Regions from separate parts of the Telluria sp. LT1R51-2 genome, predicted to be linked through region 1. Evidence: riboswitches for the same ligand, from Rfam matches in the RefSeq annotation. Region 1 holds a riboswitch; the other holds the start of a gene.
What was found. A riboswitch is a leader RNA that binds a small molecule or an ion and turns the genes downstream of it on or off. The one in region 1 is predicted to bind thiamine pyrophosphate.

Region 1 (14,452 bases):
CTCCCAGACTTTTTCGAGGAACGCGTCGCGGCCCAGGTCATGGCGCGAGATCTTTTGCGCGTCCAGCTGGCGCTCGACGACGATCTGCGTGGCGATGCCGGCGTGGTCGGTGCCCGGAACCCATGCGGTGTTGTAGCCGCGCATGCGGTAGTAGCGCGTCAGGCCATCCATGATCGTCTGGTTGAACGCGTGGCCCATGTGCAGGGTGCCGGTGACGTTCGGCGGCGGCAGCTGGGTGCTGAAGGAGGGCTTGCCCTCGTCCATGGTCGCGGCAAAGTAGCCGCGCTGTTCCCACTCGGCGCGCCAGAACTGTTCAATATCGGCTGGCTCGAAAGACTTGGCTAATTCCATGATGTGGTCGTGTGTGAATTTTGCGAAAGAAACCATTATAGGTCACCTTCCAGCGCCAGCCTATCCTGGCAACGTCGCTGAATTGCCAGTCGTTGTCCAGCTCGTTTGAATCCTTCTTTGTTTGACCGGGCTCCTTGATCTACCTCCAAATGTGCAAGTGATTCCTCTGAATATCTGCAGTCTCGACGAACCATCACCCCCACTCCACTGGTCGAACGAGGGCTTTTTGACCATGAGGAGAACACCATGTCACAACTCGACCCAACCGGGATCGACAATGCAAACGAGGACGCCATCGGCGACACCGGTGTGATGACCTATGAAGAAGTATCCGGGCTGTCCAATGGCGATTTGGGGATTCCCGAGCCATACGACACCGGGCCCACCGGCGCTGCGCCCGGGATTGCTGCGGGGCCGGGCATCGCGCCTGCCCCGCAGGTGCCCTTGCCGATCCCCTCGCTTCCCATCCCGTCCATACCGGCCATCAAGAAGGCGGTCAGCGGTTGCTACGCCAGTTCGCTGGGCAGCTTCCAGCTCGACCTGCGGGTCGACGTCGACCGCAACCGGCCGATGCGCCGCGTCAGCGGCGACTTTTACCAGACCAGCGGCAAGACCAAGTCGTACTTCGGCTCGTTCGTGGTCGACAGCCCGACCGTGACGGTGTCGACCACCCGCATCGTCGTCAAGGGCATGGGCCGCTTCACGTTCTCGGCCGGGGCGCCCGTGATCCAGGTGACGATCCCGCGCGTCAACATCTTCCAGCCGCAGGCCGCGGCCACGCTGCAGTTCTTCACGGTTAACAATACGCCGGGCGCGTCCTACCATTGCCCGTTCTCGTCGCTGCATTTCCGCACCGTGCGCATCGAAACCGACAGCGTGTCCGATGTGAAGACCACGCCGTTTTCCAGCTACAACACGGGCTCACTGCCTTCGGGCGGCAGCGCCCGCACGGTCAGCGTGGTCAGTGCCTTTGGTGAAGCGGGCATTGGCATGGTGCCCACCGCCGGCAACAATGTCATCGATGTGGGCGCGGCCGGGGCCAATGCCACCTGGAGCAATGCCGAGCTGCACGCGTCGATGCAGCAGCATTTTTCCCTGTGGGGCGACCTGCAGCAGTGGTGCGTATGGCAGCTGGTGGCGCAGCAGCATGACTTCGGCACGGACCTGTACGGCATCATGTTCGACCAGCAGGGCAAGCAGCGCCAGGGCTGCGCCGTGTTTCACGCCGGGATCGGCGGTATCACGGCCGAGCAACACCGGCTGCAGCTCTACACCTACGTGCACGAACTGGGGCATTGCTTCAACCTGATGCACTCGTGGCAGAAATCGTATGCCAACCCGCCCAAGCCAAACCGTCCCGAAGCGCTGTCGTGGATGAACTACCCGTGGTACTACCCGAATGGCAACGCGCCCGGCTTCTGGAGCAGCTTCGACTTCCGCTTCGACGACGAAGAGCTGATCCACCTGCGCCACGGTTTCCGCAACGACGTCATCATGGGCGGCAACAACTTCATGAGCGGCGCCTCGCTTGGCCGTGACGTGATGGCCGATCCGATCTCGGACGAATCCGGCCTGGTGCTCGATATATCGACCCACCAGCGCAGCTTCGCGTTGGGCGAGCCGGTGGTGCTCGAACTCAAGCTGCGCGCCACCGACACGCGCGGGCGCCGCGCCCATACCTGGCTGCATCCGAACTATGGGCTGGTGAAGGTCATCATCGAACAACCAGGCGGCAAGGTCTGCGCCTACGAGCCGATGATCGATCACCTGGTCGGCGAACGCCAGACCATGCTCGGGGTGGACAACCCGGTCCAGGACAGCGCCTATATCGGCTATGGTAAGGATGGTTTCTATTTTGACCGGCCGGGCCAGTATCGGGTGCGGGCCGCGTATGCGGCGCTCGACGGATCGCAAGTGCTGTCCGATATCCTGACAGTGCGCGTGCGCTATCCGGTCAGTACCGACGACAACGTGCTGGCCGACCTGTTCATGGGTGAAGACCAGGGCGCACTGTTGTATCTGCAGGGGTCGGATAACACAACGCTGCGCTCGGGTAACGCCGCCTTCGACGAGGTCCTCGACCGCTTCGACATGCATCCGATGGCCGCCTATGTGCGCATGGTCAAGGGCGTCAATGCCGCACGTGCGTTCAAGACAGTGAATGCGGGCGAGGGCAAGCCGCTGTTCGTGCGCGCCGCGTGTCTCGACGAGAGCGTTGCATTGCTTTCGAGCGCCGCGCAGGCCAAGGTACTCGATCCGGTGTCCCAGGGCGATTTGCTCACTTGTTTGGCCACGGTGCAGGGCGGTTCTGCGGCGACCGGCGTGACCGGACCGGGCGCGCGGCCGCACCGCAAGGCATGATCCATGCTGGATCGCAGGGGATGCGCCGCGCAATCGGGCTGGTCGTGCTGGCGTTACTCTGTTCCGGACAAGCCTGCTCTTCAGGCGGCTTGTCCGGCAAACCTGTTGCAGTCAATGGAAAGGCGAGGCAAGCGATGACGTTACGCGTGAGGTTGGGCGAGGGATTTCAAGACAATACGGTCAGCGTGCGGGTCGACGGCAAGCAGGTCTATGACCGGCCGAACGTGAGTACCGACCTGACGATTTCGCGGGCGGATTCGTTCGACGTGGCGGTCGACGGGGCCAGCGTGCAGCTCGAGGTGGCGGTACAGGGCGGGCCGACGGTCCGCCGTGTGGTCGAGCCGGCGCAGACGCCGTTCGTTGAAGTGCGTTTCATCGACGGCGCCTTGCATTTGCTGCCGTTGCCGGCCGAGCCGCCGATGTTGTAACCATGATGCCCATTCAATATTTGTTCGGCTATAATCCACCCGCTGCCATCACTGGCAGCAAACGCTAGGGGTCCTGCGCGTCGTTACTGTTGAAACGATGCGTGGGTGAGAAATACCCTCCGAACCTGATCTGGATAATGCCAGCGAAGGGAAGCAGCCGAATAGTGCGGCCGTGCGCAGTCTTGCGCCCGACCTTGCCGCACCCGGTAACTCCTTTGCTGGCTCTCATGCACGCAAGGGAGCCACATGAACGCACCGCCGAAGTCTTCGCAACTGTTCGATGCCGCCACCGCCACGGTGGACCAGGCAGCCATCGCATCGCTACCAAACTCCCGCAAGGTCTATATCGAAGGCAGCCGGCCCGATATCCGCGTGCCGATGCGCGCGATCAGCCAGTCGGCCACGTCCGACAGTTTTGGCGGCGAACCCAATCCGCCGCTGTTCGTCTACGACACGTCGGGGCCGTACACCGAACCGGCCACCGCGATCGATATCCGCAGCGGCCTGGCGCCAATGCGCCAACCTTGGATCGACGGGCGCGGCGACACCGAGCAACTGGCTGGGCCATCGTCGCAGTATGGCCAGCAGCGGCTGAGCGATCCGGCCTTGAGCGCGCTGCGCTTCGATCTGCAGCGCGCGCCCCGTCGCGCCAGGAGCGGTGCCAACGTCACGCAGATGCACTACGCGCGCCAGGGCATCATCACACCCGAAATGGAATTCATCGCGCTGCGCGAAAACATGCAGCGCAAGGAATACCTCGCGTCGCTGCATGCGTCCGGCCCGATGGGCAAGCGGGTCGCCGACCTGATGGGGCGCCAGCATCCGGGCCAGTCGTTCGGCGCCAGCATCCCCGCCGAGATCACGCCGGAATTCGTGCGCTCGGAAGTCGCGCGCGGGCGCGCCGTCATCCCGCTCAATATCAACCACCCTGAAATCGAGCCGATGATCATCGGCCGCAATTTCCTGGTCAAGGTCAATGCTAATATCGGCAATTCGGCCGTGACCTCGTCGATTGGCGAGGAAGTCGAAAAGATGACCTGGGCGATCCGCTGGGGCGCCGACACGGTGATGGACCTGTCCACCGGCAAGCATATCCACGAAACGCGCGAATGGATTCTCCGTAACAGCCCGGTCCCGATCGGCACGGTGCCGATCTACCAGGCACTGGAAAAGGTCAATGGCAAGGCCGAGGACCTGACCTGGGAGATTTTCCGCGACACGCTGATCGAACAGGCCGAGCAGGGCGTCGACTACTTCACGATCCACGCCGGCGTGCTGCTGCGCTATGTGCCGATGACGGCCAATCGCCTGACGGGCATCGTCTCGCGTGGCGGCTCGATCATGGCCAAGTGGTGCCTGGCGCACCACCGCGAATCGTTCCTGTACACCCACTTCGAAGACATCTGCGCCATCATGAAGGCGTACGACGTGACGTTCAGCCTGGGCGATGGCCTGCGTCCCGGTTCGATCTACGACGCCAATGACGAAGCGCAGCTGGCCGAACTGAAAACGCTGGGCGAACTCACGCAGATCGCGTGGAAGCACGACGTGCAGACGATCATCGAAGGCCCCGGCCACGTGCCGCTGCACCTGATCAAAGAGAACATGGACCTGCAGCTCGAGCAGTGCCATGAAGCGCCGTTCTACACGCTCGGGCCGCTCACGACCGACATCGCACCCGGGTACGACCACATCACGTCCGGCATCGGCGCGGCCACCATTGGCTGGTACGGCACGGCAATGCTGTGCTACGTGACGCCCAAGGAGCACCTGGGCCTGCCCGACAAGCAGGATGTCAAGGACGGCATCATCACGTACAAGATCGCCGCCCATGCGGCCGACCTGGCCAAGGGCCATCCGGGCGCGCAGCTGCGCGACAACGCGCTGTCGAAGGCGCGCTTCGAATTCCGCTGGGACGACCAGTTCAACCTGGGCCTGGATCCCGACAAGGCGCGCGAATTCCACGACGAGACGCTGCCCAAGGATTCGGCCAAGGTGGCCCATTTCTGCTCGATGTGCGGCCCGCATTTCTGCTCGATGAAGATCACCCAGGAAGTGCGCGCCTATGCCGCCGCCAATGGCGTGCAGGGCGAAACAGCCCTGCAGCAGGGGATGCAGGAAAAAGCGATCGAGTTCGTGCGCGACGGCGCCCGGCTGTACCGGGAGGTCTGAATGACGTCCATCGAAGTCAATGGCGCGCCGTGCGGCGTGCCGCCGGGCCAGACACTCGCCGGCCTGCTCGAACAGCTGGACCTGAGCGGGCAGGGCATGGCGCTGGCCGTCAACCGCGAGGTGGTGCCGCGCCAGCAGTGGCCGACGCGCCGCCTGCAGGCGCAGGACCGGGTCGATATCGTGCGCGCCATCGGTGGCGGCTAAAGGAGAACAGGATGAATGTCATGAACCAACTCGTGCAGCAAAACATGCAACAAAACACGCAATCAGACGTACAGCAAGCGCTACAACCAGAAGCACAACCAGACGCACAACGCGACCTGCTCACCATCGCCGGGCGTGCCTACCACTCGCGCCTGCTGGTGGGCAGCGGCAAATACCGCGATCTGGCGCAAACGCGCGAGGCCACGCTGGCGGCCGGCGCCGAGATCATCACGGTGGCGATCCGCCGCGTCAACATCGGCCAGGATCCGAACGCGCCCAGCCTGCTCGACGTGCTGCCGCCGTCGGAGTTCACCATCCTGCCCAACACGGCCGGCTGCTTCAATGCGAAGGACGCGGTCTACACGCTGCAGATGGCGCGCGAGCTGCTGGGCGGGCGCAACCTCGTCAAGCTCGAAGTGCTGGGCGACGCCACCACGCTGTTCCCGCACATGCCCGAAACCCTCAAGGCGGCCGAAACGCTGGTGCGCGACGGCTTCGACGTGATGGTCTATTGCAGCGACGATCCGATCCAGGCCCGGATCCTGCAGGAGATCGGCTGCGTGGCCGTGATGCCGCTGGCGTCACTGATCGGCTCGGGGATGGGCATCCTCAATCCGTGGAACCTGTCGCTGATCATCGAGCAGGCCACGGTGCCGGTGCTGGTCGACGCTGGCGTGGGCACGGCGTCGGATGCGGCGATTGCGATGGAACTCGGCTGCGACGGCGTGCTGATGAACACCGCGATTGCCGGCGCGCGCGACCCGGTGCGCATGGCGCGCGCGATGAAGCATGCGGTGCTGGCCGGGCGCGATGCCTATCTGGCGGGGCGCATGCCCAAGCGTTTCGCGGCCTCGCCATCGTCGCCGGTCGAGGGCAAAGTCACCCCATGACACCCTGCGTGCTGGTCTTCGCCGGGCTGGACCCCTGCGGCGGCGCGGGCCTGGCGGCCGACATCCTGGCCATTGCCGCGCAGGGCGCCCACGCGCTCCCGGTGGCCACGGCGCTGACCTGCCAGGACAACAACCGCGTGTTCGACGCGCACCCGGTCGACGCCGGCCTGGTCACGCGCCAGGCCGCGCCGCTGGTTGCGGCTTTCGACATTCGCGCCGTCAAGCTGGGCATCCCCGGCAACGCGGCCAATGCGGCGGCAATCGCGGCCATCATCCGTGACCTGCGCATGCGGCAACCCGATCTGCCGGTGGTGCTCGATCCGGTGCTGGCCAGCGGCCATGGCGATGCGCTGGGGCGGGACAGTGCCAGCGCCGCCTTGGTCGATTTGCTGACGCTGGCGACGATCGTGCTCCCCAACCTGCCAGAGTGCGCTGCGCTGGACATGCCAGGCACGGTGCAGATGCTCGTCACGGGCGGCCATGCGCCGGGCGACACGGTGATCAACCGCTGGCTGCAGGACGGTCAAGTGTTGCGCGAGTGGCACTGGCCGCGCCTGCCAGACACCTACCACGGCAGCGGCTGCACGCTGGCCGCCGCACTGGCGGCGCGCGTGGCGCTGGGCGAGTCGATGGCCATCGCCCTCGAGCGCGCCCAGGCCTACACACACGCCACGCTGGCACAATCGTTCGCGATCGCGCCGGGCCAGCGCATCCCGCGCCGCCTGCCTCAACCACATTGAAGGAGCCACCATGCAAGGCCTGTATCTCGTCACACCGAACTGGAACGACACCGAGCGGCTGCTGGCCGCCACCGATGCCGCACTGAGCGCCGGCGCCGCGCTGGTGCAATACCGGCACAAGGAGGCAGACGCGCGCCTGCGCCTCGAACAGGCCACGGCGCTGCTGGCGTTGTGCCGCCGCCACGGCTGCCCGCTCGTCATCAATGACCATCTCGACCTGTGCCAGGCGATCGATGCCGATGGCGTGCACCTGGGCCATACCGATCAGGCGCTTGCCGCTGCCCGCGCGCTGCTGGGCCCGGACAAGATCGTCGGGGCCTCGTGCTATGGCGACCTGGCGCTGGCGCGCGCCGCGCGCAACGCCGGTGCCAGCTACCTTGCCTTTGGCGGCTTCTATCCGTCCCCGGTGAAAAAATACACGTTCGTGACGCCGCCGGCACTGCTCGACCAGGCGCGCGCCGAGTTCACGCTGCCGCTTGTCGTCATCGGCGGCATGACACCGGCCAATGCGGCGCCACTGGTCGCGCGGGGTGCCGACATGGTCGCGGCGATCACCAGCGTGTACGGCGCGGCTGACCCGCACACGGCCGCGCACGCATTCGGGAGCCTGTTTTCGGCCGGCTGAACCTACAATGGCAGTACTTACGACTTTGTCCTGCCGCCATGATCGCTCCACGCCTGTTCATCCACACCCGCCGCCATCCGTCCGCCATCCTGCTGCTGGTGCAGCTGCTCGGCATGCTGTCGTACCCGTTCATCGAAGGCACGCGCGCCGGCCAGGTGGCGTTCAACTGCTTCGGTATCGTGGTGCTGGCGTTTGCCATCCGCATGGTGCGGCGTACGCCCGGCGAGGTGCGCGTGAGCTGGGCGCTGGCGGTGCCGATCATCGCGCTGCTGCTGGCGCAGATTCTGCTCGGCTACAACCATCTGCTGGCCTGGTCGTCCGGGCTGGAGGCCCTGTTCTACTTTTACGCGGCCGGCAGTCTGATTGCCTACATGATGGAAGACGAACGGGCCACGACCGACGAGCTGTTCGCAGCCGGCGCCACGTTCACGCTGCTGGCCTGGGCCTTCACCCACATGTACATCCTGCTGCAGGAGGTCCAGCCCGGCACCTTTGCCGCCGCTGTCAACGCGGGCGCGCCGCGTACCTGGACCGAACTCAATTACCTGAGCTTTGCGCTGCTCTCGAGCACGGGCATTGGCGACGTGATTCCGCTGACCCCACCGGCGCGGGCGCTGGCCAGTGTCGAGATGCTGGTCGGTCTGATGTACCTGGCCGTGGTCGTGGCACGGCTGATCGCCTTCACGACACGCAACCGGATCGAAGTGGGCCGCGCACGCAAGCGCAAGCTGGAAGAGTGGGAGCAGGATTGAGCGACACGACAGAGATTGCTTGCTAGAATCGTTCTCCAACGACCAACAGGAGCACGTGCATGGCGCACCAACTGGCTGCTTTCACGATTCGCCATTGTTCACCCAACGAATGGCCGGCCTACCGCGCGCTCCGTCTGCGCGCGCTGGAAGACGCCCCCGACGCTTTTGGCAGCACCCTGGCCGACGAATCCCCGCGGCCGCCCGAAGAATGGGCGGCGCGCCTGACCCGTGCGGCCACGTCCGGCATCGACCATCCACTCGTGGCCCACGTCGCTGGCCAACCCGCCGGGCTAGCCTGGGCGAAGGTTGACGCGGACGACCCGGCCCTCGTGAACCTGTTTCAGATGTGGGTGGCGCCCGAGGCACGCGGGCAGGGTGTGGCCGCGGGCTTGCTGGCCGAAGCGGTGCACTGGGCGCAGGCGCGCGGTGCCACTGCGATGCAGCTTGGTGTCAATTGCGCCAACGATGGGGCAGTGCGCCTGTACACGCGCGCCGGGTTCGTCGCCACGGGATGGCAAGAGCCGATGCGGCCCGGGTCGGATCAGGTCGAGCAGCGCATGCGGCTGGTCATTGCAGGATCATGAACGGGCAGTCTGACGCCGCAGCGTGATCCGCGTCAGTTCGGACGGCACGCCCAGGCGCAGCGCGAACCCCGGCCACAATGCGGTGCCGTTGTTCAGGTACAGCGTCATTCCATCGACATCGTAGCGGCCCGACACGAAGCCGTTGTTGGCGCGCGCCACTACCCGATCGAGCCCGACGATCATCCCGCCGTGGGTGTGGCCGGATAGTTGCAGCGCCACGCCGCGGCTGGCGGCGTGGCGGGCATTGCGCGGCTGGTGGTCGAGCAGGATCACCGGTGCGCCGGCCGGCGCGCCGCGCAAGGCCGCGTCGACGTCGGGCGGCGCCGCGCCGGTCTGCGGTGCGGTCACGTCGTTGACACCGGCCAGCACCAGCTGACCGGCGCCGCGCTTGAGGACGGTATGGCTGTTGTCCAGCGGCCTCATGTTCAGGCCCGCGAAATACGCCATCCACGCCTTGTGGCCGAAAAAGTACTCGTGGTTGCCGGGAATGACCCAGACGCCATCGGGTGCGCGCAGGTCGCGCAGCGGCGCCACGTCGCGTTCGCGGTGCGCGATGTTGCCGTCGATGAGGTCGCCGGTAATGACGATCAGGTCGGCGTCCAGCGCATTGGCGTCGGCGACGACCTTGCGCGTCCACGGCGCGTCGAACAGGCGGCTGATGTGCAGGTCGGTCAGGTGCACGACCTGGTAGCCGTCGAATTCGTGCGGCAGGTTTTTTACTTCGATCAGCACGTCTTCGAGCGACGGCGACTTGATCGCCTGGTTCACGCCCAAAGCGGCCAGCAGCGCGGCGGCAACGGCAATCCCGTAGCGCACGCGCGGCGCAATCGCCACGCGCCGGCGCCGGATCGCCATCGCAATCAGCGCGCCGGCGTCGACCAGCAACTGGAACACGGCCAGCAGCAGGATCGCGCCGAAGCCCCAGTTGAACAGGATCACCAGCCCTTTCGGGAACTCGGGCGAAAACACGCTGCCTGACGACAGGCGCGACCACAGGTGGTACTGCGAGACCAGCACCAGCACGACGGCGCTGGCTACTTTGGATTTCGTGGACAACGGCAGCGGCCAGAGCCAGCGCACCAGGACCAGCAGGCAGGGAAGGCTGAACATCAGATGAAACATCAGCTACGCTCCGTTCGTGCCGGGAAGCGGCCTGCAGTTGCTGGAGTGCTACGCGGGCGCGTCATGACGCCCACGGAATGGGGAGAGTAAATATGCATCGTGCGGTCTGCCTGAACAATCGAACCGGCAAGCATAGCCTAGATTGGCGGCGCGCACAGGCGGCCGCTTACGCTTCGCGTGGAGGCTACTGCGTGCGATCGGCCTCGGTGCGCCGCGTTTGCGTGATCGTGGTGGACCATTCCACGTCAAAACTGCGCGCCGTGCTGGCCGGGAACGGCTTGGCTGTGCGCAGGGCATGTTCGAATGCGTGGTCCAGCCGCGGCTCGCCCGATCCCTTGATCTGCTTGAACCGCACGATCATCCCGTCAGCGTCGAGGTAGACGCGATAGTGCAGCGCCAGTTTGCCCGGTTGTGCGAAGCGGGTCGGCTGGTAGTCGACGGGGGGAATGTGCTGGCCCAGCAGTTTGGCACCCGGGGTTGTTCCGGCGCTGGCTTGCTGCGGTGCCGGCGCATTCGCGTTCGCCGCTTGCTGCGCCGTGATGGTCGCCGTATAGCTGACCTCGAACTCGGCCGGTGTTTTTGGCGGGAACGGCGTGGCGTTGCGCAGCGCCTCGGCCACTGCTTCGTCGAAGCCCGGCTCACCCGAGGTCGAGACATTGCGTGTCTGACTGACCCGCCTGTCCGCATCCAGGAAGACCCGCACCCGCGTATCGAGCACGCCGGGCTTCGTGCCGGGCGACGGCTGGTAGCGCAGTGGCGGGACGTGCGCGTCCAGTACCTGCTGGCTGATCGCCGGCGTCGCCGGTGTGGGGTCGGTTGCCTTGAACACTGCATACAGCAGCAGCGCCGTCACGACGGTCAGCGCCACATTGCGCGCGATGACCCACAGCCGGGTGGCCAGCGATCGGGGTTGCACCGGCACGGCAATCCCGTCGTCGATGTCGAATGCGGCCCCTGGTTGTGCGCCAAAGTGCGCCTGGTAAGCGCTGCGCCACTGCTCGACGTCATCGAAGCTGACCAGGATGCGCATCATGTGAGGGAACCGCGCCACCATCGTTTCGACAATGCGCATGTCGTTGCGCAGGCGCTGTACGGTGGGCGCGCCGGTGTCGCGCAGTGCGCGTGCGGCGCGGCGCATGGCGGCCTGCCGGGCCGGTGGCTGCGTGGCGAACAGGCGGCGCTCGGCCAGCGCCCGGTCGAGCACCAGGCCGGCATGGCCGAATACCAGCAGTCGCTGCGGGTCCGCATCCCAGCCGAATACCGTCAGCGCCGCCTCGAACAGGTTCTCGTGGCCGGGCCGCCAGCCATGCGCCAGCACGGTGGCGATGATCGCCTCGAACACGATCCGTGCGTCGATGTTGATCAGGTCATCGTCGTCCAGCCTGCGCCGCAGCAGCGCCTCGTACGGGTCGGGATTGTTCTGCGCCGGCTGCGCGAGCAAGTCTTGCATCTCCGTCGCCAGGCGTCCGAAGGCGGCTTCGCCCAGTGCGCGTGGATCGACCGCATCGACTGGCTCGGGCGCGGCAGGCGTCTCTGGCACAGTATCGGCAGCCGGTGGCGGCGTCATGGCCGTGGCTGCCTCCGGCGGGGCCCCGGCTTCACGTTTTTTCCACGCGGCCCAGGCCAGCGCCTCTTCGTACACCGCGCGCAGGTCCTGAAAGCCCTGTGCGTCGTGTTCCTGGTCGATGGTTTTCAGGCGCCGGGCGTAGGCGCTGCGGATGTCGCGCTCGCGCGCTTCCTGATCCAGTCCGAGCGCGTCGAGAAATGCAAACGTGGCGGCCATCGGCGGCTATGCCTCGGGCAGCAGGAAGCTCTGGTGGTCGAAATAATCGAGCACCTGGCGAAACACGTCGACGGCCGGTACGATCATGCGCCGCTCCTGCGTGCCCAGCGCCTGCTCGAAGCGCGCGATTTCGCGCCCCAGGCGTTCGCGCTCGTCGCCCCGCAGTTGCTGATACAGGCGTTCGCCGCGCGCGAGCAGCGTGCGGTTTTCCATGTGATCGCGCGGGTGGATCTTGAGTTCGGACAGCGCCTGCAAGCGTTGCGCGATTTCCGGCGCGCTGAGCAGCCCCGGATTGCCTTCGATGACAAGGGTGTGCACGTCGCGCGTACGCACCAGTGTCGCCTCCACCTGCAGCAGGCCGTTCACGTCGTAGGTAAAGCGCACGTCGACACCCTCGTCGCTGCCGGCGGCGAGCGGAATGGTCAGCGCGCCGAGCTTGATATTGTCGCTCGCCATGCGCGCTTCGCCCTGGTAGACCACCAGCTCGATGACGCGCTGCGTGTCCTGGAGCGGGAAGTAACGCTTGACGCGGCTGGCCGGGATGACCGTATTGCGTTCGATGACCGGATCGAAATGGCCGTGCGAGAAATGGTCGGCATCGACCTGCATTGTAGTGGCCACGCCCAGCGAATACGGGGCAACGTCGGTCATCACCACTTCGTCCAGCGCCGCATCCTTCATCTTGAGCCCGGCCTGTACGGCCGCGCCCAGCGCGACCACCTGGTCGGGATCGATGTCGCAGGCCGGGAAGCGGCCGAACATGCGCGCGGCCATCTTGCGCACCAGCGGCATGCGGGTGGCGCCGCCGGCCAGCACGATATTGTCCAGTTCGGCGATCGGCAGGCGCGCGTCGCGCAGCGCCCGTTCGACCGGCGCGCGCAGGCGTGCCAGCAGCAGTGCGCACAGCTTTTCAAAGCCCGCCTCGTCGAGCTCCAGTGCGTACTGCGCGTCGCCGTTGGCCACGCGGATGGTGGCGCGTGGCCCCTCGCTCAGGGCGCGCTTGGCCAGTTCGGCCTGCGCAGCCAGGCGCTGCATGAAATGCGCGTCCGCACGCAGCGTGGCCGGCACGCCGGCCGCAGCGAAGAAATGCCCGACCAGCGCGGTGACGAAATCCTCGCCGCCCAGGTAGTTGTCGCCAGCCGACGCGCGCACTTCCATCACGCTGTCGAACAGGTCGAGGACCGACACGTCGAAGGTGCCGCCGCCCAGGTCGAACACGAGGAATTTCGATTCGCCGTCGCGCAGGTGGATCCCGTAGGCGAGGGCGGCGGCGGTCGGTTCATTGAGCAGGCGCTCGACCTTCAGACCGGCCAGTTCGCCGGCGGTGCGGGTGGCCTTGCGCTGCGCGTCCGAAAAATACGCGGGCACCGTGATCACCGCTTCGGTGATTGGATGGCCAAGGGCGGCTTCGGCGTCTTCCTTCAGCGAGCGCAATACCAGCGCGGAGAGTTCTTCGGGACGAAACGCGCGCTTGCCAAGATAGAGGGTCTTGTCGCTGCCCATCAGGCGCTTGAAATTGGCAGCACTTGCCTGCGGATGGGTTTGCAGACGTTCGCGCGCAGCCTGGCCAATCAGGATCGCACCGTCGTCATCGACGCTCACGCAGGAAGGGGTCAGCATCTGCCCGAGACTGTTCGGGATCAGACGCGCCGCGCCGTTGTCCCATACCGCGATCAGACTGTTGGTGGTGCCAAGATCGATGCCGACAATCATTCCGTTTTGCTTTCCAAAAAAACCATTCTGGGGTGCAAATCATAGCGTAGCAGCACGGTCCCGGGATGACGCACGCAGCGTTTATCCACACAGCATGATGCAGGCATCACGCCGCATCGCGCTCCGCGCGCACCAGCTGACGCAGCCGCGCCACGGCGCGCGCGCCCGGATAATCGCGCGCGCGACCGGAGCGTCGGTCGTAGTCAGCGGGGCGGTAGCTGATCGTGCGCCGTTCGATCGTATCGATGTAGCGCGGATTGTCCCTGACAAAGCATGCAAATGCAGTCTGCATGCGCGGATCGAGCGTGGTCAGTGCCGCATCGATCAGCTCGATGATCTCGTGGACATATTCGCCGATCAATTGCACGACAAACGGCGCCATCCAGTCTTGCGGGTTGGCCAGCAGGTGGCGCAGGCATTCTTCACGGACATGGCCGTCATGGTGGCGCGTGCCCAGGCACCACAGCATGGCGTGTTGGCGTGCATTGAGATCGCCAGTCGCTGCGAGCAGGGAGGCGTCAAAATACAAGCGTGTCGGGAGGGCCAGCTTCTCACCGGCCAATGCCACGATGAAGTGCAGGTGAGCGGGATGTGGATGCCAGACGTCCGTGGCGCAAAGCGCCTGGGCGTCGACGCGCAAGGCGCGTGGAAATGCATCGGGAAGCTCAAGCGGGCATGGTGCAGTGTGCACCGGCAAAGGATCGGACATGGTGTTCTCCAGGTGACC
Region 2 (14,452 bases), 2.5 Mb from region 1:
GGAAGGCCGCCTGGCCGTCACGCCGAAGCTGACCCTGGCGCTGGGCGCGGACAACGTGTTCGATCAGTATCCGGAAACGCAGCCGCCGTCCATCAACACCACCGGCAACACGCCGTTCTCGACGTATGCGCCGTTCGGTCGGTCGGGCCGCTATATCTACGGCCGCGCCACCTACGCGTTCTGAGTTAGCGTTCCAGCACCTCGCCCAGCCTGTGGGCGAGGAAGTCCACCAGCGCCGCCACCCGCGGCGCGAGTGCACCCTGTTTGTAGAACACGGCCCACACGGGCTGTGTCCACGGCAGGGTGTGTTCTTCCAGCACCGGCACCAGCCGCCCCGCCGCGACATCCGCGCGCGTCAGAAAATCCGACAGCGATGCAATCCCCGCGCCATGCAGCGCCAGTTGCCGCAGCGTCTCGCCGCTCGACGCCACCACCTGCGGCGTGATCGTCCAGCCTTCGCCGCCGCCATGACGCAGCGGCCAGGTATTCAACAGCGCCGGCGCCGTGAAGCCCAGCGTGCGATGCCCTGCGAGTGCCGCCGTGTCGGGCGGCGCGCCATGGCGTTCGAGATACGCAGGTGAGGCCAGCACGCGCAGCCGCGCCGCGCCCAGGCGGCGCGCATTGAGCGTCGAATCGGGCAGCGCGCCGATGCGGATCGCCAGATCGGCCCGTTCTTCGATCAGGTCAATATAGGTTTCGCCGCTCACCAGTTCCAAGCCAATCAGCGGATACGCATCCAGGAACTCGGCGACCAGTGGCGCGAGCAGGTGGCCCAGCGCCGGCGTGGCGGCATTCACGCGCACCAGGCCCGCTGGCTGCGAGCGGCGCGCCGCCGCTTCGGCCTCGGTGTTGGCCAGGTCGGCCAGAATCGTCCGCGCCCGGCCCAGCAGCCAGGCACCCTCCTCGGTCAGTTGCAGGCGCCGCGTCGTGCGCTGGATCAGCGTCATGCCCAGGCTGCCCTCGAGGCGCGAGATGGTGCGCGAGACGCCCGACGGCGTCTGCCCCAGGCGCTCGGCGGCGCGTGAAAACGAGCCCGCGTCCATGACTGCGGAAAATACAATCAAGGCATCCACGTCGATCATTGATGACTCCGAATCAAAAGTCCATTGTAGCCGGACCTGTTTTTCCGGGCTGGCAAAGGCGGCACACTGCATGCCTGCCATCTCTGAAGAAAGAACACCATGCCACTCGCACTCTGGGCACTCGCATTGAGCGCCTTTGCCATCGGGACGACCGAATTCGTCATCGTTGGCCTGATCCCTACCATCGCCGCCAGCCTGCAGGTGTCGGTACCCTCGGCGGGCCTCCTGGTCAGCCTGTACGCGCTGGGCGTGGCCATCGGCGCGCCGCTGCTCACGGCCATGACGGGCCGCGTGCCGCGCAAGCAGCTGCTGCTTGGCCTGATGGTGCTGTTTACGATCGGGAACCTGGTGGCCTGGATGGCGCCGGACTACACGGCGCTGATGGCCGCGCGCGTGCTCACGGGCCTGGCGCACGGCGTGTTCTTTTCGATCGGTTCGACCATCGCCACCAGCCTGGTCCCGAAGGAAAAAGCGGCCAGCGCGATCGCGCTGATGTTCACCGGCCTGACCGTAGCGCTGGTTACTGGCGTACCACTCGGTACCTTCATCGGCCAGCACTTCGGCTGGCAGGCGACGTTCCTCGCGGTGTCGTTGCTGGGCGTGATTGCCGTCATCGGCAGCGCCATCCTGGTGCCGTCCGATATCGCCGGCAGCAAGCCGGTACCACTCTTGATGCAACTGGCCGTGCTGAAGAAGCCGCGCCTGCTGCTGGTGTACGCGATCACGACGCTCGGCTACGGCGGCAGCTTCATCGCCTTCACGTACCTGGCGCCGATCCTGCAGCAAGTGTCCGGCTTTGCGGCGTCGACCGTCAGCCTGGTCATGCTGGTGTATGGCGTATCGGTCGCGGCCGGGAATATCTGGGGCGGCAAGCTGGCCGATCGCCTCGGGCCAGTGCGCGCGCTGCAGATCGTGTTTGCGCTGCTGGCGCTGGTGCTGCTGGTGCTGGCGTTTACGGCGCCCAGCAAACCGCTGGTGCTGATCACGGTCCTGGCTTGGGGCGCGGTCGCCTTCGGCAACGTGCCTGGCCTGCAAGTGTATGTGGTGCGGCGCGCCGAACGCGATGCACCGCAGGCCGTCGATGTGGCCTCTGGCCTGAACATCGCCGCCTTCAATGTCGGCATTGCGCTGGGCGCCTGGGGCGGTGGCCTGATTGTCGCGCACCTCGGCCTGATGGCCACGCCGTGGATCGGCGCGCTGGTGGTCGTGGGCGCCCTGCTGCTCACGACGCTGGCTGGCTGGCTCGATCGCCGCGACGGCGTGCCTGCAAAAGACATAACCGCCGCAACGGTCGCACTGCACTGACCTGCTTACGCGTCCAGCTCGGGATACCGACGGAAGATGCCGTCCTGGTTGAACGGAATGCGGCGCGGCGATGCCAGATAGGCCGCGATCTTCGGCCGCGCCGCCACCCGGTCGCGCAAGGCCGTGAGCTCGGGATGCTCCTGCTCGACCTTCTTCATCGCGTTGGGGAATGCGTAGCGCAAGCCCTCGATGACCTGGAACAGCGACAGGTCGGCGTAGCTCACGCGCTCGCCCAGAAGGTAGTCGCGTGGCTCGGGATTTGCCAGCAGCCGCGCAAAATAGCCCATGAATTTGGGGATGCGCGTCTCGACAAAATCGGCCGCGCGGCGCTTGGCCTCGGGCTTCTGGTCTTCGTAGTACAGCATCGAGGCGATCGGATGATGCGTGTCGTGCGCCTCGGTGACCAGGTCGGCGATCGTCAATTGCAGCTGGTGGACCCAGAGCCGGCCAGGCTCGGTGCGTGGCGCCAGACCATGCTGTTCACCCAGGTACAGCAGGATGTTGGCTACCTGGCCGATGGTCTGTTCGCCCGCTTTCAGAAATGGCGGGGCGAACGCAGGATGGTCGCCGACTTCGAGCGCAGCCATCAATTGGTCGACGCCACCATCGCCACGCGCCACATCGACATAGTCGACGCCCGCTTCCTCCAGCACCAGGCGCACGAATTCGCCGCGGCCCTGGATCGACGGCCAGTAATACAGTTGGTAGGGATGCGCCATGATCGCCTTTCCTGTTGATGGAGAAAAGTCATGGTAGACCGAACCGGAAGGCCGGGAAGCACGGTACGCCGGCGATGCGGACTTGCCCTCGATTCAGGCGACTGCGCACCACCGTTTGGCGATCGTCGGCGGCAGGTTGAAATGCTTCGCCGTTTCGGCAATCGAGGCCTTGTTTGCTTTCTTCCATGCCGAGACCTGACTGGCGTTCGGCCTTTGCGGAATGCCCGTGCTGTCCTTGCTCTTGGCCGTCTTGGCTGTCGCAGCGCGCGATGCCTGACCGACGACGCGACTTGACGCCGTGCGGTGCATGCTGCGGGACTGCGCCATCTCCGCAGCGGTGTTAGTAGCTGACACGCTGTCGTCGACAGAGTCGTTCTCGGTCCCAGGGCCCTGCGCGAGGGCGGCTTCCGGCGGCTGGTTGTGCGTCATGGATGTTCTTTCGTGCTGATAAATGAGTGCCGCCATTATGACCTGCTCCGGATCGCGACCCCGCATTCGAGGCGTTCTACATGACGCGACCCGCGTGGTGCGCCACAGGCATCGCCCGATTGTCGTTATTGAGCAACACCCATCATGCCGCTAAACCCTGTCAACAGGGCGACTGCCCCCAATCGTGTTGGTTCCTGACGAATCCTTAAACTTTCTCCAAGCACACGTTGGCGATAGGGAACATAATTGCACTGAGGAACTAATTTAATAAAGTTCGCCCGCCACTTTTTGCCCCATGGAGCGCTCGATGATTTTCGCGCGATTGACCCAAGGCTGGCACGCCCTGCGCCGCTGGCGCGAGCACCAGTCCCTGAATGCCCACGTCCGCTTCGAGGACACGACCTTCAACCGGGCATACCGGGATGCGGTGCATGGCAACGCCGGTCTGGTCTTGTGGCAGCACGACGGCGAACATGGCCAGTTCGCGCTGCAGTTGCGCGCCGCGCAGCACGACGAGCCGCAGAATGGGTTGACCCTGACGCTGCTCGCCAATGACGCCGTGTTGCATCGCCTGTCCTGGAACTGGGCCGACGGTGCGCAGCTCGCGCTTCCGGTGGCAAGCGTGCCGCTGGTGACCCACAACGCCGGCCTGTGGCGCGATGCCGGACCGGCCTTCGATGCGTTCGAACGCGCGTTCCCGAATAATTCGCCCAGCTTTTTCGCGTTTGCTGCCCTGCAGGGCGCGGCACAGGCGCTGGGCATCGACCGCGTGCTCGCACTGCGCGCTACCGCGCACCCGGCCTATCAGGCTGACCAGCACGCGACCTTCGAGAGCGGCTACGACGGCTTCTGGCGCATTCTCGGCGGCGCCGAATACGATGCGCGCCACTACCAGATCACGCTGCCGTTCTACCTCAAGCCGCTGGCCGACATGCCATCGAAGCACCGCAAGCGCGCCGCCCAGCGCCGCGATCAGTGGCGCGCAATCGGTGAGGCTGCGCGCACCACGCTGCTGCACCATATGGCGCCCGTCGCCACGACCGCGGCCGCGGCCAGAGCGCCCACCACCGCGCAAGCCTGATTCCACCTCGACGCTTGCCAGATTCACCACGGCCGTCAAGCGCCGTGCTACACTCGCGCCTTCGCTAGGGGTCCTGGAACGTTGTTCCGGGTGAGACATACCCTTCGTACCTGATCTGGATAATGCCAGCGAAGGAAAGCGCAAAGCAGCCCTCCCGTTCGTTTGCCCTTCCCCCACGTTGGCTCCGGCTTGATTTCAAAGCGGCGCGCCTCTGTGGCGCGCAAACACGAGCACACCATGACCTTCACTCTGAAGCACCCAGTACTTGCCTGCGCCATCGTGCAGGCCTTCGTTGTCACGCCTGCTGCATTTGCGCAGGACGCCATCCCCTCGGTCGTCGTCACCAGCAGCAAATGGATCGCGCTCGACCGCGCCAGCGTCGGCGGTTTCGCCGACACGCAGCTGCTCGACGCGCCGGCGTCGATTACCTCGATCGGCCAGGGCCAGATGCAGGATCTGTCGATCCGCAGCGTCAGCGATGCGAGCCGCTACGACGCGTCGATCGGCGACGCCTACAACGCCATCGGCTACGCGGAGCAGTTCTCGGTGCGCGGCTTCACGCTCGACAACGCGACCAGCTACCGCAAGGACATGATCGCCATTTCGGGCGACACGCAAATCCCGCTCGAGAACAAGGAGCGCATTGAAATCCTGCGCGGCCTGGCCGGTCTGCAGGCCGGCGTCGCAGCACCGGGCGGCATGCTCAACTTCGTCACCAAGCGCCCGACCAATGCACCGCTGCGCTCGGCCACCGTCGAAGTGCGCGAACGCGGCACCGTGTACGGCGCGGTCGACCTGGGCGGACGCTTCGCCGACCGCCGCTTCGGCTACCGCATCAATGCGGCCGCAGAAGACCTGAAATCGTACGTGCGCGGCGCCGACGGCAAGCGCCAGTTCATCTCGGCCGCATTCGACTGGCAGATGTCGCCCGATGCGCTGTTCCAGATCGACGTCGACCACCAGCACAAGGAGCAGGTCACCGCCCCCGGCTACCAGCTGCTGCGCAATGAAGTCCTGCCCACCGGGATCTCGGCGAAAACGCTGCTCAACGACCAGCCATGGACACGCCCCGTCGACACCGACAGCAGCAACCTTGGGCTGCGCTTCGAGTACCGCATCAGCGACACCTGGACTGCGACCGTCAACGCCAACAAGCACTGGTTCAAGCGCGACGACTTCACCGCTTTCCCGTACGGCTGCAGCAATGAGGGTGATGGCTACTATCCGGGCTATTGCTCGAACGGCGACTATGACGTGTATGACTTCCAGAGCACCGGCGAGCGCAAGACGCCATGGGGCGCGCAAGCGATGCTGCAGGGCCGCTTCGACACGGGCGCGGTGCGCCACGCACTGACGCTCGGCAGCGCCTACGCCGAACGCCACGACAGTTTCGGCGAATACGTGTACGACTACGTCGGCTCGAGCAATATCTGGCAGAACCAGATCGTGCCGCCGGTGGACAGCAGCCGCGTCACCGGCCCCGTGATGGAACGCCGCGCGACCGAAGAACGTTCGCTGTTTGTGCAGGACATCCTGACCCTGTCACCGGCCTGGACGCTGCACGCCGGCGTGCGCTACGTCCAGCTCAAGCTCGATGCGCTGGAAGAAATCGACCAGGCGCGCGTGACATCGAAAGACTCGTTCGCGCTGCCGAACGTGGCGCTGGTCTATGCGCCGGCGCCGGACTGGCGCGTGTACGGCTCGATCAGCCATGGCCTGCAATACGGCGGCATCGCGCCGATGGAGACGGTCAACCAGAACACGGTGCTCTCGCCAAGCCGCTCGAAGCAGTTCGAATTTGGCGTCAAGCGCAATGTGAACGAGCAACTGGCTTTGTCCGGCGCCCTCTTCGAAATCACCCAGGGCCTCGAATACACGAACGCCGCCAATGTCTTCGTGCGCGCGGGCGAGCAGACGCATCGCGGTGTTGAACTGTCGGCGCAGGGCCGCGCCCTGCCCGGCCTGAACTACAACCTGTCGCTGATGGCGCTCGATACGGACCAGAAGGACACGGGCGACGCCAGCACCGAAGGCAAGCGCGTGACCAATGTGCCGGAATTGCGCACGGCCGCCTGGGTCGAATACGTGGTGCCACAGGTGGCAGGGCTCAAGCTCGACGCGCAGTGGCAGTACTCGGGCAACAAGGTGTTCGATCCGGCCAACCGGGTCAAGGTGCCGGGGTACCACGTGGCCGGGTTTGGCGCATCGTACCTGCTGCGCGCGGGCGGTTTGAACACGATCATCCGGGCGCGGATGGACAATGCGTTCGACAAGTTCTACTGGCGCGATGTGACGCAGTCGCTGGGTGGGTATTTGCTGCCGGGGGCGCCGAGGACGTTCAGGCTGTCGGCGCAGATTGATTTTTGATGTTCAGGAATCGATCACCGCTTATTTGAGGGCCAGCGCGGCTGCTTTTTGGCGCTTCCGCGTTGGAAAAAACTTGCGTTGAGAAAAAGAAGCCCTGGAAAACTTGCGTGTTCCAGGGCTTGCTGCCGACTAACAATAAAGTCGGCCACAATTCCTTCTATCAGACAGAATAATCACAGCACGCTGTCCTTGCAAATAGTGTTTGCCACGCCGCGCCGGCAAATGTCGTGCACCTGTCGGTTTCAACAATAAAGTTGGCCACAGCCCGCAGGGTATGCAGGTTTGCAAAGGTCGCTTCGACCAAAATCATATACGGACGTTGGCCGCTACGGATACCAGACGAGCGAGCTTCCTTCGGCGAATGCACCTTCGTAGTGTCGTCGGAAAGCTGCCATGTTTGGATCATTCATGCTCTCAACATCAATTTTACGCCCTTCGCACAACTCAACTTCCAAAAACCCGAATAACTCGACTGCGCATTTGGCGGCATTGAGATCTGGGACACTGTCGCTCTGCGCGAGGAACAGAATGAAACGATGGGTGCTACCTGCTATTGGACTAGCCCAGTCGAAGCTTGTTTTTCCTGCAAAACGACCTGAGCCGGGGTACAAAATAACCGTCTTCAAAGGTTACTCCTTCGTTTGGTTGCCGGACTATGTTGGGCAATTGAGGGCCTTCACTCGTTCGCTGCCGGGCGGTTACGAACAGTCGGAACAGGTCAGTGTAATCGGCCGCTGTCTGCTGAGTAACTAAATAGTTTTTGTCAGGCGCTCTAATCCGACAACTCCAGCAACTTCCCTAAACACCGCCGCTCAAACCCATTCAACCCCTGCATCACCAGCGGGTCATCATCACCGATCACACCAGCGTCCAGCAGCAAGCGCAACGTCGCGATGCGGTCCCCCAGTGCCAGCGCCTGCGCCGGATGCGAACCCTCCGGCTCATGTGCATGCGCGATCGCCTTGACGACATCCGGCGGAAAATCCCAGTGACTGGCAATCACCGCCGACAGCTCGCGGCTGGCGGCAAAGAACGCGATGCCGAATTCGCCGGAACCGGGTACCTTGCCTTCGCAGACGCGGTCGGCCACCTGGAACGCCACCTGCAATCCCAGGTTGTGCATCAGGCCCGCCAGATAGGACTCGAACACGCCGGCCGAGAGGCCTGGCGCCATGACGCTGGCAGCGAATGCGCAGCGTTCGGCATGCTTCCAGACGACGGGCGCCACCTTGCGTGCCACGCCCTGCGTCGTCACGCGCAGCAGCGGGCGAAACGCGATGCGCGCGAGCAGCATGCGCAAGCCGTTCAGGCCGAGCATCGTGACGGCGCCTTCCAGCGTTTCGATGGGCGTCACGGGGCGGTAATAGGCGCTGTTCGCTTCGCGGATGACCTCGGCAACCAGCACCAGATCGCGCCCTACCTGGGCCGACAATGCGCCCGTCGAGATGTTCTCGTCCGACAGCGCAGTCAGGAGCTGCGAGATCAGTTCAGGGATGCGTGGCACGAGGCCGGAAGCACAGACAGGATCGGCGGCGAGCGAGCGCACTTCGTCCAGGATCTGGGCCTCCTGCTCGGGTGACGCCGCGCAGCGGCTGCTGGCCGTCAGCCAGCGGTAATAGGTGGCGTGGACCTCGGTCGCCATGGCTTGACTGTCTTCGCCCGTCAGCGCTGCGCCGACGGCTGCGGGCGCGACGGGTTCCTTCTCCGCGCCGCCCAGCAAACGACCAATCCAATTTTTCATCGCATCCCGTCCCGTGTTCAGAAAGTGGCATATTGTAATGCCACAAAGAAACAAATAGTCAGGTCGAGCGAACTATTTGCCGCCGATCCACCGTGTCTTTGCATAACGGCGCAGCGCTGAACCTACGCATGACGGGAATCAATGAGACGGCATGCGTGCCGCAAGCATCATCAGGGCGCAGCGAGCAGCTGTTCCACTTGCGCCATGCGCTGCGGGAGGTCGCCTGCCAGGATGGTGTAGGCGATGCCCCGCGCGGTGAGCGTCTCGAGCAGCATCCGGTGCACCATCTGGCGCACCTCCTCCGATTCGCGCTGCAGGCCGTCCGGCTCCCACGGGCCGTCGGGCGCCGTCACCAATGTGACGGTGTAGGCATGGCGCGCGGCGAGCTGCGCCAGTTGCGCATCCACCCTGCCCCAGTACACCAGGCTGTACAACGCCGTCATCAGGGCCGTCGTGTCACAGAACAGATAGCGCCGCGCGACGCGCTCTGCTGCATCCTCGCGTGCCAGTTGCGTGCGCGCGATGCCGAACTGGTCGTCCTCGCGCGGCACGCGGGCTTGAACCTCGACGAATTCGCGCAGGTATTCCGGCACCCAGACCGTGTCATAGCGGCGTGCCAGCGCTTCGGACAGCGTGGACTTGCCCGACGATTCGGCGCCCAGGATCGCAATCCGGGCCACACCGGCAACGGGCATCTTCACGCCCGCTGCTCCACATGCGCAGACCAGGCACGCAGGCCAGCGATGGCCAGCAGCACGAACACGCCATACAGTACGGCCGTGAGCATCAGGCCCTTGTAGACGTACAGGCCGACATACAGGATGTCGACCGCGATCCAGATGTGCCAGTTCTCGAGCTTCTTGCGCGCCAGGAGCAGTTGTCCCATCAGGCTGCCGGCGGTGAGGAAGCCATCGGCGTGCGGCACGTCGGTGTCGGTGAAATGATCGAGGAAGGTCGAGAGCAGCACGAAGCCGGCAAACCAGGCGACCAGCACCCAGGCGCGGGTGCCGGGATTGAGGCGCTTGACGACCAGCGGCCCATTGCCGGCGCCGCGCAGCCACATGCTCCAGCCCCAGATCGACGCGCCGATGAACACGAACTGCAGCCCCATGTCGCCATACAGCCGCGCCTCGAAGAACACCACCGCGTAGGTGGCCGACGACACGATCGAAAACAGCCAGGCCCAGTGCTTCTGGCGGATGTTGAGCACGACCGTGATGACAGCCAGCAGGAACGAGATCAGTTCGAGCGGTGACGTCACCAGGCCGGCGAGGACAAGGGGTTCGTTCATGCGGACGTACCCGGATTACTTCTTCGGATACTTGATCGTCATTTCCTTGAGCAGGTTATCGGCATGATCGACCTCTTTCATCACCCACAGCATGTAGCGGATATCCACGTGGATCGCGCGCGTGATGGCGGTGTCGAAGTACCAGTCCTTGGTGATCGATTCATAAGTCGAATCGAAGTTCAGGCCCACCAGCTCGCCCCGCCCGTTCATGACGGCCGACCCCGAATTGCCGCCCGTGGTGTCGGCGCTCGACAGGAAGTTGACCGGCACGGTGCCCAGCGCCTTGTCCTTGAACACGCCGTAGCGCTTGCCCTGGATGGCTCCCTTGAGCGCGGCCGGGACGATGAACGGATCCTTGTCGGTTTCTTTTTCAAGAATGCCTTCGACGGTCGTGAACGGCCCTTTCAGCAGGCCGTCGCGCGGCGCGTACGGCGACACCGTGCCGTAGGTCACGCGCAGCGTCGAGTTCGCGTCCGGGTAGACCGGCTTGCCCTGCGACGTCTTGAATGCGATCACGGCCGCCATGTATTGCGGAATCACGCGTTCCAGGTTGCCGTCGATCTCGTTACGCCCGTTTTCCAGCGCCATGCCGGCGTCGTGCAGGCGCACGGCCAGCGCGATGAACGGATCGTTCGAGGTGCGGAACGCCTGCGGGTCCTTGCCGATCCAGGCCAGGCGCCTGGCGGTGTCGGCCAGCTCGCTGCTGCGGTACATTGCCGGCAGCGCCGCTTCGGTCGGCAGCAGTGCGTCAAGGCCCTGCGGGCGCACGGCGCCGTCGATGCGCGCGTAGCGGCCCAGCGCGGCCTTGTAGCGCGCTTCGTCCACGCTTGGCACGAACGATTGCTCGAGCCGCGTCAGGCGCGCCTTGATGAACGACAGGTCGCGTTCCTGGTAGCCGCCTTCGCGCTCTGCGTCCGGCTTCTGGCGCTCTAAAGCCAGGCGGTACAGCGTGCGCGCGCTCTTGAGCAGGTCGCTGTGGGTCGCCTCATTCCAGGCGGCTTCCTGGCGTTGCAGCGCCATGTCGCGGGCGATCACGGCGTCCAGTTCGGTCAGCAGGTTCTTGTTGGCGCCGGCGTGACTTTGCTGCCAGGTGCGGAACTCTGCGTCCTGCACGTCCTTGATGGCGGCGATGTCCTTGCGCGCGAAGCCGTCCATCAGGCCCTGCGTCTTTTTCAGCACGTTGTTCAGGCTCTTGGCCACGCTCGCGTAGCGCACGTCCCAGGCCGGATTGCCCTGGGTTGCGGCGGCGATAGTGGCCAGATCGGCCGTGATCGTGGCTGCCTTGGCCGGGAAATCAACGTCGCGCGCGAAGCGGATCTCGCTTGGCAGCTTGTAGCGGCTGGTGCGGCCCGGGTAGCCCGCCAGCAGGATCGGATCGCCGTTCTTCAGGCCTTCAGCCGACACCACCAGGAAGTCCTTCGAGCGGTATGGCACGTTGTCCGGCGACGGGTCGGCCGGGCGGCCGTCCTTGCCGACGTAGGCGCGCAGGAACGAGTAATCGCCCGTCTGGCGTGGCCACTCGTAGTTGTCGATGTCCCCGCCGAAGTTGCCGATGCGGTCGGACGGCGCGTGCACCAGACGCACGTCACGGATCATCAGCTGCTTGATGCGGTAATACTCCAGGCCGCGGTGAAACGCCGGCACCGAGCAGCGCGTCGATTTGTCGGTCTCGCATTCGGCGATCAAGGCCTTCACGCGTGCGGCCACCAGCGCGTGGCGCTCGCTGCCCGACAGCGTGGGGCTCAGGCCATCCAGCACGCGCTTGGTGACGTTCTCGACCTTTTCGGTCACGTAAATCAGCGTGCTCGGGCCGCCCGGCAGTTCTTCGGCGCGGGTTTTGGCCAAAAAGCCATTGACGATGTAGTTCTGCTCCGGGGTCGAATTGCGCTGGATCGCGCCGTAGGCGCAGTGGTGGTTCGTGACCACCAGGCCATCGGGCGAGACGAACGACGCCGAGCAGCCGCCGAGCGACACCATGGCGCTCATCGGATGCTTGCTCAGGTCGGCCAGCTTCGCAGCCGGCATCGTGATGCCGATGCGCTTGAGTTCGGACGAGAGCTGCGGCAGCTGGTGCGGTTGCCACTGGCCTTCGTCGGCAAAGGCGGCGGTCGCGGCGCCCAGGAGGGCGACAGGCAGGAAAATCGATTTGAACAAGACAACACCCTGGATGAAAAAAGCAATGCGGGAGTATATCGCCGTTGTATCCCGGCCGTGGCGATTTATGGCGATGCGACCGCCGTACCGGTCGCGTCAACACCCGGTCATATTGGTCTGGCAGGATGTAATATTGTCGTTTTGCAAGACAGGCATCCAGGGAAGGCATGCAAACATGACAAGCGAGTCGCCACTGTACCGACATACTGTCCTGTATCTGTGCCAGAGTTTCTTCATCAAGGACAACCGGGCAGAGTTGCTGCTGCATGCCCACAAATACGATTTCGACATCCGCTTCTTCAGTGAGCTGGGGCAGTATGTCGCGGCCGTCGACGCCGATCGCGGCCTCAGTCTGTTCGTGATCGACCTCGACACCCTGCACAATATGCAGGCCGACCTGCAGGATGCGCGCAAGACGCTGATGCTGGGTGAATTGCTGGCGCGTCTGCCGCCCGGTCACAGCTATGTGTACCTGCAATCGAGCCGCCAGGGCAGCCGCTTCCTGCTGCAGCAGCGGCTGGTCGACAGCCATTGCCTGGCGTATGCCGAAAAACCGATCGCCAACGATGTGCTGGTCGACAAGCTGTTCAACCTGTTCGTGCAAAGCAAGCGGGGCGACGCCGTCACACTGGTCACGCTCGGCCTGCCCGGCAGCCTCGATGACGCGGCGCTGCGCGACCAGCGCATCGATGTCAGCTACCACGCCGACCCGTGCACATTGCACCTGCGCGTCAAGGCATTGCAGCCCGACCTCGTGCTGATCCCCGACAGTGACTACCTGCGGGTGGACGCCCTGGCGCGCGTACTGCAAAAGAATATCGAGGCCGATCCGGTGCGCGAAATCGTGCTGTTGCAGCGCCGCCCGGACGACGCCCTGGCCCGGCGCGCACTGGGCGATGGCTTCGATGCGGTGTTGCCCGACACCGGCTCGGGCATGCTCGAAGCGCAACTGGCCAACCGCGCGGCCAAGATCCGCGTCAACAAGGATCTGATCGGCAAGGACCGCGCCACGGGCCTCCTCAACAAGGTCGGGCTGCGGCGTAAAACACAGGACCTGATCCGCCAGGCCACGCTGGAAGACAAGCCATTGGCATTCGGCGTCATCGACATCGACAAGTTCAAGACCATCAACGACACCTGGGGCCACCATTTCGGCGACATCGTCATCAAGCGGCTATGCCTGTGCCTGGCGCCGCAGATGGGCGAGCGCGATCTGCTCAGCCGCTTTGGCGGCGAAGAATTCGTGGTGGTGTTCTGGGATTGCACGCTGGCGCAGGCCTGGCCCCGCCTGGATGCGCTGCGGGCGGCCTTCGGGGCCATTGCGTTTCAGGTCGCGCCGGGCGATGAACGGCACTTTTCGTTCAGCGGCGGCCTGGCGGCGTTTCCGGCGCAGCGCAGCGAAAACGAACTGTTCGTGCAGGCCGATGCGATGCTCTACACGGCCAAACAGGGTGGGCGCAACCGGATTTGCCCGGCGCCCTGAGCTAGCCTCGAACGTCGGCCAGCTTGCCCAGGCAGCGCCGTTCGAAGCTGTTCAGGCCATCGGTGACGAGGTTGTCGTCCTCCGCGACGACATGGGCATCGATCAGCACGTGCAGCTTGGCGATCTGGTCGCCCCGCTCCAGCGCCCGGCCCAGCGCCGATGCGGCCGGCGTGCCGGTACTGGCGATCGCATGCACGACATCCGGCGGGAACTCCCAATGCGCTGCGATCGACGCCGACAGAGCGCGGCTGACGGCAAACAAACGGGCGCCGAATTCGCTCGAGCCGGGAATCTTGCCCGCTTCGGCTGCACGTTCGGCCAGGCGGAACGCCACCAGCAAGCCCAGGTTCTGCATCAGCCCCGCCAGGTAAGCTTCGAACACGCCGGCAGCCATGCCCGGCGCCATCAGGCTCGACGCCAGCGCGCACTTCTCGGCCTGATGCCAGACGAGCGGCGCCGCGTGGCGTGCAAAGCCGGTGTCGGCCATGCGCAACAGCGGGCGAAACGCGATCCTGGCCAGCAGCATGCGCAGGCCGTTCTGACCGAGCATCAACAACGCGGCATCGAGCGACTTGATGGGCTGCAGCGGGCGGTAATACGCGCTGTTGGCTTCGCGGATTACTTCGGCCACCAGCACCGTGTCGCGCTCGACCGAGCGCGCGAGCGCGCCCTGCGAGACGGCGTCGTCGGCCAGGTCGCGCAACAGTTCCGGGATCAGTTCGGGGATGCGGGGCACCAAGCCGCTGGCCGCGTTCGGATCGAGCGCCAGCGTGCGCACCAGGTCCAGCAGGTGTTCTTCG

Region 2: it holds a riboswitch for thiamine pyrophosphate, as region 1 does, so the genes downstream of both, AC56LH_RS11350 (TonB-dependent siderophore receptor) here and thiC (phosphomethylpyrimidine synthase ThiC) in region 1, are expected to answer to the same signal.

What each region holds. Positions count from the first base shown of each region.
Region 1 is NZ_JCASIM010000001.1:108,814-123,265, forward strand. It holds gene AC56LH_RS00515 (valine--tRNA ligase) at 1-351, opposite strand, end outside; gene AC56LH_RS00520 (hypothetical protein) at 598-2,712, shown strand; gene AC56LH_RS00525 (hypothetical protein) at 2,733-3,140, shown strand; TPP riboswitch at 3,197-3,309, shown strand; gene thiC (phosphomethylpyrimidine synthase ThiC) at 3,387-5,312, shown strand; gene thiS (sulfur carrier protein ThiS) at 5,313-5,516, shown strand; gene AC56LH_RS00540 (thiazole synthase) at 5,537-6,406, shown strand; gene AC56LH_RS00545 (bifunctional hydroxymethylpyrimidine kinase/phosphomethylpyrimidine kinase) at 6,403-7,146, shown strand; gene thiE (thiamine phosphate synthase) at 7,157-7,771, shown strand; gene AC56LH_RS00555 (ion channel) at 7,810-8,523, shown strand; gene AC56LH_RS00560 (GNAT family N-acetyltransferase) at 8,583-9,107, shown strand; gene AC56LH_RS00565 (metallophosphoesterase) at 9,102-10,229, opposite strand; gene AC56LH_RS00570 (TonB C-terminal domain-containing protein) at 10,414-12,012, opposite strand; gene AC56LH_RS00575 (Hsp70 family protein) at 12,019-13,725, opposite strand; gene AC56LH_RS00580 (hypothetical protein) at 13,832-14,434, opposite strand.
Region 2 is NZ_JCASIM010000001.1:2,591,716-2,606,167, forward strand. It holds gene AC56LH_RS11320 (TonB-dependent receptor plug domain-containing protein) at 1-184, shown strand, start outside; gene AC56LH_RS11325 (LysR family transcriptional regulator) at 186-1,082, opposite strand; gene AC56LH_RS11330 (MFS transporter) at 1,182-2,387, shown strand; gene AC56LH_RS11335 (glutathione S-transferase) at 2,393-3,106, opposite strand; gene AC56LH_RS11340 (hypothetical protein) at 3,200-3,571, opposite strand; gene AC56LH_RS11345 (DUF535 family protein) at 3,843-4,616, shown strand; TPP riboswitch at 4,673-4,770, shown strand; gene AC56LH_RS11350 (TonB-dependent siderophore receptor) at 4,854-6,983, shown strand; gene AC56LH_RS11355 (hypothetical protein) at 7,310-7,609, opposite strand; gene AC56LH_RS11360 (HDOD domain-containing protein) at 7,756-8,724, opposite strand; gene AC56LH_RS11365 (AAA family ATPase) at 8,895-9,419, opposite strand; gene pnuC (nicotinamide riboside transporter PnuC) at 9,422-10,015, opposite strand; gene AC56LH_RS11375 (S46 family peptidase) at 10,031-12,169, opposite strand; gene AC56LH_RS11380 (GGDEF domain-containing protein) at 12,345-13,652, shown strand; gene AC56LH_RS11385 (HDOD domain-containing protein) at 13,654-14,452, opposite strand, start outside.